One region of the Brevibacillus sp. AF8 genome, then DNA from elsewhere that is predicted to be linked to it. Evidence: riboswitches for the same ligand, from Rfam matches in the RefSeq annotation. Region 1 holds a riboswitch; the other holds the start of a gene.
What was found. Region 1 has a riboswitch for S-adenosylmethionine ahead of mtnK (S-methyl-5-thioribose kinase). Riboswitches for the same ligand answer to the same signal wherever they lie in the genome.
Positions count from the first base shown of each region.

Region 2: it holds a riboswitch for S-adenosylmethionine, as region 1 does, so the genes downstream of both, KB186_RS21005 (MetQ/NlpA family ABC transporter substrate-binding protein) here and mtnK (S-methyl-5-thioribose kinase) in region 1, are expected to answer to the same signal.

Region 1 covers NZ_JAGQDN010000005.1:2,962-7,746, forward strand. Annotated here, with positions in the region: gene KB186_RS09285 (2,3-diketo-5-methylthiopentyl-1-phosphate enolase) at 1-188, opposite strand, end outside; SAM riboswitch class I at 274-451, opposite strand; gene KB186_RS09290 (sigma-70 family RNA polymerase sigma factor) at 582-1,100, shown strand; gene KB186_RS09295 (anti-sigma factor) at 1,100-2,287, shown strand; SAM riboswitch class I at 2,384-2,529, shown strand; gene mtnK (S-methyl-5-thioribose kinase) at 2,688-3,917, shown strand; gene mtnA (S-methyl-5-thioribose-1-phosphate isomerase) at 3,914-4,785, shown strand, end outside.
Region 2 covers NZ_JAGQDN010000018.1:89,919-94,703, forward strand. Annotated here, with positions in the region: gene KB186_RS20995 (Na-translocating system protein MpsC family protein) at 190-546, opposite strand; gene KB186_RS21000 (hypothetical protein) at 873-1,379, opposite strand; SAM riboswitch class I at 1,674-1,776, shown strand; gene KB186_RS21005 (MetQ/NlpA family ABC transporter substrate-binding protein) at 1,879-2,709, shown strand; gene KB186_RS21010 (methionine ABC transporter ATP-binding protein) at 2,752-3,789, shown strand; gene KB186_RS21015 (methionine ABC transporter permease) at 3,789-4,451, shown strand; gene KB186_RS21020 (hypothetical protein) at 4,601-4,785, shown strand, end outside.

The DNA of each region.
Region 1 (4,785 bases):
CCGTTTTCCAGTGTCGCAATCGGTGTCGCGCTCACGGCTTCACCGAGATAAGGCGCTAGCTCAGCTTGCTTGGCAAGCGGCAGGTCCGTCCAGGAACCGACTGTCATGCCGACAGCAATGGCTTCCGCTTTCTTGTTCAAGTCTTTTGCTTGTGTGAGATAGGTGACGAGGATACGTTGTTCACTCATGGTACGCCTAATCCTCCTTGAATTATTAAAAAAGCCTCCCCATTGAGCGGGGAGGCGGTTGTCGACTATGAAAGCGTCTCGTCTCCTCTCATCTCTCGGGTCAGTAGCCGAAACGAGCCCAAAGTGCTCGATCTCGACTCTTATCCGTTGGAATTAGCACCGTTTCGCTATCCAAGGTACGCAATTATGAGCGTACGAATCATGGTATAGCGCCGGTTGCCGGGCATCATAGGGCCAGTCCCTCAGCCAGCTCGCGATAAGAGTTATTCGTTTCCCCCATGATATGACGTTCATTGTCAGGAGTCAATCTTTGTTTTTGCAGAGAATGTGCAGCAAGTTATGAGAAAAATGAGACTAAGGTGAAACTTTTTGGCAATTCCTTCGTGGTAAGGGATGAAGGGGTGTGAACGGTTTGGGAAAGTAGGTCTGGAGGATGTGTACCAGCTGCATGTAAACGATATTTACCGCTATCTTTTCCGGCTGACACGAGATGAGAAGCTGGCAGAGGATTTGACACAGGAAACCTTTTGTCGCGCCTTCTCTTCCTTGGACGACTACCGTGGGGAAAAAGTACGGCCCTGGCTGTTCAAGGTGGCCTATCACGCTTTCGTGGATGGTTATCGTAAGAGGACGAAACAACGATTTGCGTTTGTAGAAGCCCTGCCAGAAAGACCTGATCATTCGGCTGTTGATCCGGCTGAGCATGTCGTGAATCAGGAGCTGTGGGAAGTGGCCCACGACTATTTGGAGAAGCTTCCGGAAAAGCAGAGACAGGTCATTTTGTTGTCTGCATTGCAGTTTTCCTATGCGGAGATGGCAGAGGTACTCGGGATTGAGCTGGCAGACGTCAAGCGTTCCTTGTTTCGGGGACGACAAAAGATGCGGCAGTTGTGGAGGGAGGAAAGCCAGTGATGAACAAGGATGAGAATCATCGCGAGCAAAGGCTGCTTGCTTATTTGCGTGGGGAAATGGCGGAAGAAGATTCAAAACTATTCGAGGAAGAAATAGCGGCTGACGTGGAGTACGCACAGCGGTTGGAAAGGCTTTTGTTGGGGGAAGAAACGGGGGAGGACAAGGTGAAAATAAACCAGCCTGAAGCACTGTCGGCTGAAAAACAGCGTGCCATTGTGCGCCGGGGGAAATGGAAAAATCGGTTGTCCAACGCTGGGTTCACCATAGGGCTTCCCTTTTTGGCCGGAGTTGTGTTGCTGATTTTGAATGGCTGGGTCGGGTCGCTGATGCATGAAGATCTGTTCCGCGTTGCGAAGTCGATAGTCAATTTTACTCAGCCAGGTGTGAGAGTGGGTAGTAGTGGCTCGCAGGTCGGATTGCTGTACGGAAACATCAGCATGGAACTACGTGAGCGGGTTGGGGGGGAAGAAAAGGTCGCTGGTCGTTTTGAGAGTACGAATGTGCTATGGAACGTAAATACGAAGCCGCAATGGACGAACGGGGTTAGGGAACAGAAGCTGTATTTCCGTTATCCGACAGACGGGGAAATGGGGGATACGGAATCTCGCACTGCACCTGCCTGGACAACGATGGAGAAGCTACCTGAGGGGACCGTTTCTCAGCTCGCGATTTCCTTCGATCACTTCCTAACATACGAGGAGTACTATGAATTGGTTTCCCGCCATGTCACCTCTTCGGGACAAGATACGGTTTGGTTTGCGGTAGACACAGGGGTGGAGCGAAAGCAAGCAGAAGACGATGGGGCAAATCGATTTCTCGGTCCCGGGTACGTGTGGGGATTTGCGCAGCATGAACTGGATTACGGAGATGCGCCCATTCGGGTAAACGGGGAAGGGAACAGAAGAATGGCCGCCTACTTAGAAGAGATGAAGTACTTATCTGAGCAAGAAGATCTGGCTCGCGATGTCGGCAGATCTTTGCTATTTCGTAGCGACCTTCAGATAGCCGAACGATACAACTACATGCAGCAAAACGGAGTGCGAATCTACGGCGCCGTCCTCACTGGACCTACGAAAGAACTGTTGAAGCTCAAGGCCGAAAAGTCGATAACAGCAGCGTTTTTAGGCAAAGTAGACTGGTGGAATTGGGATCACCCTGCGGCATCGGGAACACAATCCAGCTATTGATAGCAAGGTGCGAATTTTTGCACAAAAGGGTGTTGACATCGTGGAAGCGTTGGTTGTATGATTCAAACTAAATCAAAAACCGAATACGTTTTGGATACCTTATCCAGAGAAGGTGGAGGGACTGGCCCGATGATACCCGGCAACCGACATGACGCCATTCAGACGCGAGGAAGCGACTGATTGACAGGCGACATGCACGGTGCTAATTCCTGCAGAAACAAAAGTGGTCTGGAAGATAAGGGGGACATCAACACGGTTCTTACACGTGACGACGGCGACCTCTTTTCTTCGGGAAAAGAGGTCTTTTTTCGTCGATAAGAATTTTAAAATTAATACTCTCGGGACACAAACAAAACAAGTAGAGATAGAGGAAAAATACGTAGAGGGGAGTTTTGGAATCATGGCATATCGCGCATTGACTGAACAGGAAGCAGTGGAGTACGTAAAAGGAATACCGGATCTTTTTAGCGAAGGAGCAGAGCTGACCAGCCGTGAAATTGGGGATGGTAACCTCAATCTGGTTTTTGACATTCTGGAGCCGGCAACCGGTAAGAGCGTCATTGTCAAGCAAGCACTGCCTTTTGCCCGCGTCGTGGGAGAATCTTGGCCGCTTACGATTGATCGGGCTCGCATCGAGAGCGAGGCACTCCGCATTCAGCACAAATACGTTCCAGACCTGGTGCCGCAGGTGTATCATTTCGACGGGGAGCTTGCGTTGACTGTCATGGAAAACGTCGGGGACCACATCATCATGCGCAAAGGTTTGATCGAAGGAAAGCGGTACCCGCTATTCGCGAAGCAAATTGGCCGTTTTCTCGCGCAAACCTTGTTCTTCACATCCGATCTGGGCGCGCATCCGTACGATAAAAAAGCGCTAGTCGGAACATTCATAAATCCAGAACTATGCAAAATTACAGAAGATCTCGTCTTTACCGATCCATATGAAAATGCGCCTACCAACGATTTCAATCCGTTGATTCGCCGCGAAGTCGAGGCGATCTGGAACAACCGGCCGCTGAAGCTGGAAATCGCCAAGCTGAAATACGATTTCCTTACGCGCTCGGAAGCGCTGCTGCATGGCGACTTGCATACCGGAAGTATTTTCATCACGGAGAACAGCTTGAAAGCAATCGATCCAGAGTTTGCTTACTACGGCCCAATCGGTTTTGACATCGGGGCGGTCATTGCCAATCTGCTGCTCAACTACGCAGGCCAGCACGGTTTGCAAAAAGATCAAGGAGAACGGGAAGCGTACCGCGAATACTTACTGGAAACGGTCGAGGATGTCTGGAATGAATTCGTTTCGCAATTCGTTCAACTCTGGCACAAGCACGCCAAAGAGCGCAGCGCCCATGTCGAAGGGCTGTGGCAAAGCTACGTGAAGCGCTTGATTCAGGATACAGCAGGCTATGCCGGCTGCAAAATCTTGCGCCGTGTCATCGGTTTGGCAGGCGTAGCAGACCTGAATGCCATTGAAGACGACCAGACTCGCGCAGAAGCAGAACGTCTGGCGCTCTCGATAGGAGAAGCGTTGATTCTCGGTCGCGGCGGCATCGACGAATCGACAGATATCACGGACATCGTACGCACTGTGACCGAACGTTACTATCAGGAGGCTACAACAGTATGACAACCAGCACCCAATTGGCACCTGTTAAGTGGGAGAATGACGCATTGGTCTTGCTTGACCAGACGCGTCTGCCAGTAGAAACGATCTATTTGAACTTGACCACCTCCGAGCAAGTATGGGGTTCCATCCGACGCTTGGAAGTCCGTGGCGCACCAGCGATTGGCATGGCGGCGGCTTACGGGCTCTACCTGGGCATTCGTGGCAGTGAAGCGAGTAACTACGACGAGTTTTGGCAGGAACTGAACCAGCAGGCAGACTACTTGGGCTCTTCCCGTCCGACAGCCGTGAATCTGTTCTGGGCGTTGGATCGCATCAAGGCTCGTGTTGAAAAAGAAAGCGGTGCGTCGATTGCCGAGTTGAAGGCGTCCGTGCTCGATGAAGCACTGGCGATTCAAAAGGAAGACGCTGAAGTATGCCGGACCATCGGAGAGCATTTGCTGACTCTGTTGCATGACGGTATGGGAATTCTCACGCACTGTAATCCAGGAGCATTGGCTACGGCAGCGTACGGTACGGCTACCGCTCCCTTTTATTTGGCAAAGGAACGCGGCTGGAACTTAAAGGTGTACGCGGACGAAACTCGTCCTGTCCTGCAAGGCGCTCGTCTTACTGCATTCGAATTGCAGCAAGCAGGGATTGATGTGACGCTGATCTGCGACAACATGGCGGCGATGGTGATGTCCCAAGGGAAAGTAGAGGCTGTCATCGTGGGTACAGACCGCGTAGCAGCGAACGGAGATGTCGCCAATAAAATCGGTACGTATGGGGTTGCGGTATTGGCAAAAGCTCACGGCATTCCTTTTTACGTGGCAGCTCCCTTGTCCTCCGTCGATCTGGAGACACCGACAGGCGCAGATATTCCGATTGA
Region 2 (4,785 bases), on a different contig from region 1:
CTCCTCCAGTTGGGTTCAATTGATGACAAAATATGGTGATACAATAAAAAGAAAAGTACCCTTGATTAGAACGTATCATTCTAAACAAGAGCACTTTTCTTCGTAAACAAAGAGAAGTGACACCCGTTTTACGCAAAGTCTACGGTCTCCCCTTAAGATAGATCAAAAGAGAAAATCCGAACGATTGCGTCAGGTATTCAGTTCTGATTCAGCTAAAATAACATTCGTGATCGCCCACTGCGTAGGCGCATCATAGTCCCTCAGCACGGCTTCCAACGGCAACCCCATCTCTTCTTCCAGTCGTTCTCTCAGTTTCTTCTTATAAAGAAGGGACATGCGAAAATCGACTTCGAGCTTGAGGGCCGGCGCTTCTCCTTCCAACGCTTGTGAGCGCGGAGAGCGACGATGCTTGGCTTGGAACGTAATCATCTGGTTTTCAATCGTGACTCGGAGCAAAGTCGTTCCAAATCCGAACAACTCTTTTGCTATCTCATTATAGATGGCAGACAGCTTTTTTCTGGTTTCATTGGAGTCCACGAGAGTCATGTCATCACCTGCGATAGCTGGCATAGAGTTCATTCGCTCTCATTATACAAATGATTTCCCGATTCTTCAATAGAATATTCGTATTTAGATCAATTTCATATAATTGCGTGAATTGATCTACCGGGATTTACCGGACAGGGGACTATGCGATACCTTCTGCCCCTCCCCCCTTTCAGGGTGGGCAGTTCTCTCGTGGTCTGTCAGAAAATTAAATTTCAGATTTTTCTATCCCCACTTGGAGGCGAGTACAACGCCAAAAAAAACATCTCGATTCACCATAAACAGTGAACCGAGATGTTTTTTCGTTTTTGGTATTTTGTTATGTGTTACAGCTCATTCTGGTGTTGTGCTATTTTAACTGCAACTTTACCTTCCATGTTCTCATCTGACGAAAGCGAAACTGTATGCGAACCAGTTCCCCAAGGCGAGCTACTTATTTCAAATTTTTGATTACCATAAGGTGGTACTCTAAAGAACATTTTCTGACTACCGGATGAATCAGTAACGGACACTTTGATCTCGTAGGTTCCACTATTATATACCCACACTTTAACCCAACCATAGCCCTCTGGAATATTAAAATTTTTGGAATCCGTTTTGGCATTCTTAATTGGAACGTCGTCAATCGGTCTTTCAGATCCCATAGGTTCCAATAACTTCATAAAAGATTTTGCGGAAGTATCCGGATATTTAACCTGATTAACCTTAACGTGACTCTCCGGATATTTTTCTTTTACAACTGCATCATGTGATGATGCCATAGCACTAGATCCAATAGATAGACTGCTAAGTAAAAGAGCTGCTGCAATTGTACCTTTAACAGATCTTTTCATAATAATCCTCCATCACTAGTAATTTGGAATTATCTTCCTATTAAGTATATTACATGGCAATAAATGGAAAATCAATAATTAATATGGAAAATATTCAAAAAATGACAGACTCTCATCCCGCCCGATTGGTGGTTGTACAGGAGTAATGCGAAAGGAAGGTAGAATCACCACATTTTTCGCAAATATCACATTCATTTGAAAAAAACTTTGACATCCACGTTGGTGCAAGATATAATCCAACTATTCGAATAAGGATTAGCGATTTTATCTTTCGTTAAAATTTCATAGCACATTCTCTTATGAAGAGAGGTTGAGGGACTGGCCCTATGACACCTCGGCAACCTATCGCAAACGATATGGTGCCAAATCCAGCGGAATTTATTCCGACAGATAAGAGAGGTATTGTTGCAGTGTGTTTACATACTCGCAGTTTTCGCCTCTTCTGTCGGAAGAGGCTTTTTTCGTTTCCATCTTACATCCAGAGAAAAGGGGTATTTTCATGAAAAAGACTGGTCTACTGCTCACTACACTGCTGCTCGCTGCATCGCTCGTAACGGCTTGCGGTGGTAAACAAGAAGCTGCGCCTGCTAACGGTGGCACTGCTGCTGAACAAACCTCACTCAAGGTCGGCGTCACTGGCGGCCCGCACGAAGAGATTCTCAACAAAGTAAAAGAAGTCGCCAAAGGCAAAGGACTCGACGTCGAAGTCGTCGTTTTCAACGATTACGTACAGCCGAACCAAGCTCTCGATAAAGGAAATCTCGATGTAAACAGCTTCCAAACCATTCCGTTCTTGGCGAAGTTCAATCAGGATCACAAAACAAAGATCGTCGAGGTCGGAAAAACCGTGACGTATCCAATGGGTCTTTACTCCACCAAGCATAAAAAAGTCGAGGATATCCCGGCAGGCGGTGTTGTCGGCATTCAAAACGACCCGACCAACCGAGCACGCGCATTGCTGCTCTATCAGGCAGCTGGCTTGATTAAGCTCAAGGATGGCGTGGGTGACAACGCAACACCATTGGACATCGTGGAAAATCCGAAAAATTTGCAATTCAAAGAGCTGGAGGCTGCTTTCCTGGCACGCTCGCTGAATAACGTAGAGGTTGCTTCGATTAATACGAATTTCGCAATGGAAGCTGGCTACTCTCCGAAAAAAGACGCGATCTTCGCTGAGAAGGCTGACTCTCCGTACGTGAACATCTTGGCAGTCAACGAAACCAACAAAGACAACCCTGCCGTCAAAAAGCTGGTGGACATCTACCGCTCGGAAGAAGTGAAAAAATTCATCGACGAGCGTTTTGAAGGAGCTGTACTGCCGTCCTGGTAAGATCGACGCCAGGAACATCAAGAACAACAAGGAGAACTCGTTATGATACAGCTAACCGATATTCATAAGTCGTATCAAGTAGGAAACAAGCAGGTAAAAGCATTGAAGGGCGTATCCCTGCAGGTGGAAAAAGGGCAAATCTACGGGGTGATCGGCTTTAGCGGAGCGGGGAAAAGCACCCTGCTCCGTACCATCAACCTGTTGGAGAAGCCAACTAGCGGTTCTGTGATCGTCAATGGCCAGAACATGCTGACCCTCAAGGAAAAAGAGCTGCGGCAAGCTCGCAAAAAGATCGGGATTATTTTTCAACACTTCAACCTGCTCTCTTCCTATAATGTCTTTGACAATGTGGCGGAAATCTTGCGGATGAATCGCGTCCCCAAAGATGTCATTAAGCGCAAGGTAGAAGACCTTCTCGGCTTGGTTGGCTTGTCTGATAAAGCAAATGCTTATCCTTCTCAGCTATCCGGTGGACAAAAGCAACGGGTGGGCATCGCTCGTGCGCTTGCGACTGATCCGGAAATCCTGCTCTGCGACGAAGCGACTTCCGCTCTCGACCCGCAGACGACCGAATCGATTCTCGAGCTGTTGCTCGACATCAATCGAAAGTTTAACCTGACTATCGTGCTGATTACACATGAAATGCAGGTCATCAAAAAAATCTGCGACCAGGTAGCTATCATAGAAAACGGTGTCGTCATCGAGCAAGGCTCTGTTCTGGATGTGTTCAGCAATCCGCAAGAGCAAACGACCCGCAATTTTATCAAAACGGTTTTTGACGATCAGGTACCACAGGAGATTTTGTCCAAGATAAAAGAAACCGGACCCGTTTCCAAAATTGTTCGCGTTGCCTTTCGCGGAGATGCCGCTCTCGATCCAGTTCTAGGCACCTTGTCCGCACACTTTCCGATTAGCACCAATCTGTTGTACGGCTCGATTACGACCATTAAGGGAACGGCGCTCGGCATTTTGCTATTGCACATTTCTGGTGAAGACCAGCCCATTCAAGACGGCATTCGCTTCTTGCGGGAATCCGTCTACCGCGTAGATATTGTGTCACCAGAGGAGGTGCGGAGCTAATGGAGCGTCTGATTGAAATGATTCCGGTATTCGGGCAATCCCTGCAAGAGACTGTCATCATGGTCGGGTTTTCGTTGTTCATTGCGACATTGATCGGGATTCCGCTCGGGATTTTGTTGGTCATCACACAGGCGAATCACCTTTTCCCGAACAAGATCATCTATCACACCCTGAATACGCTCATCAACATTGTGCGTTCACTGCCTTTTATTATTCTTATGGTTGCGATCATTCCTTTTACGGAGTTGATCGTGGGCACCTCGATTGGGATTGAGGGAGCCATTGTGCCGCTCATCGTCTATACGACACCTTACATCTCACGCCTGATGGAAACGGCCCTGCATGACGTAGATCGCGGCGTGATCGAAGCGTACCAAGCGATGGGCGCATCCCGGACGCAGATTATTTTTCGCATCATGCTGCGTGAAGCACGACCTGGCATCGTCCTCTGCCTGACGATTGCGACCATCGGTTTGATCGGTGCCACTGCTATGGCGGGCGCAGTCGGTGCCGGTGGATTGGGCGATCTCGCCTTGCGCTACGGCTACCAGCAATGGGACATCGAAGTCATGATCATTACCGTCATTATCCTTGTCGTCTTGGTCCAGCTCATTCAATCGTTGGGTAACTGGGCAGCCCGAAAACTGAAAAAGAGCGCGTAAATCGAAGAACCCCTGACGAGATCGCTTGTCAGGGGCTTTTTTGTAGGTATTTAGACTGATCGTCACTGAAAGTTCGTTGGTATTTCGCTCGATATTCATGTAGACTTATATATACAAGTCATTTTAATGAGAGGGGCTACTCAAATAACATGAAAAAACTCATCATGATGTTGGTTGCCGTAATGCTCGTACTCGCTCCGGCCGGAGGATTCATTGATCATGCCGATGCGAAAGGTTATAAGTCCGGGAAAAAATCTTTTAACTCTAACACGGCTCCTACCAATACACAAACAACCAACAAAGCCGATTCAAATGTAAACGCAACAACCAATAA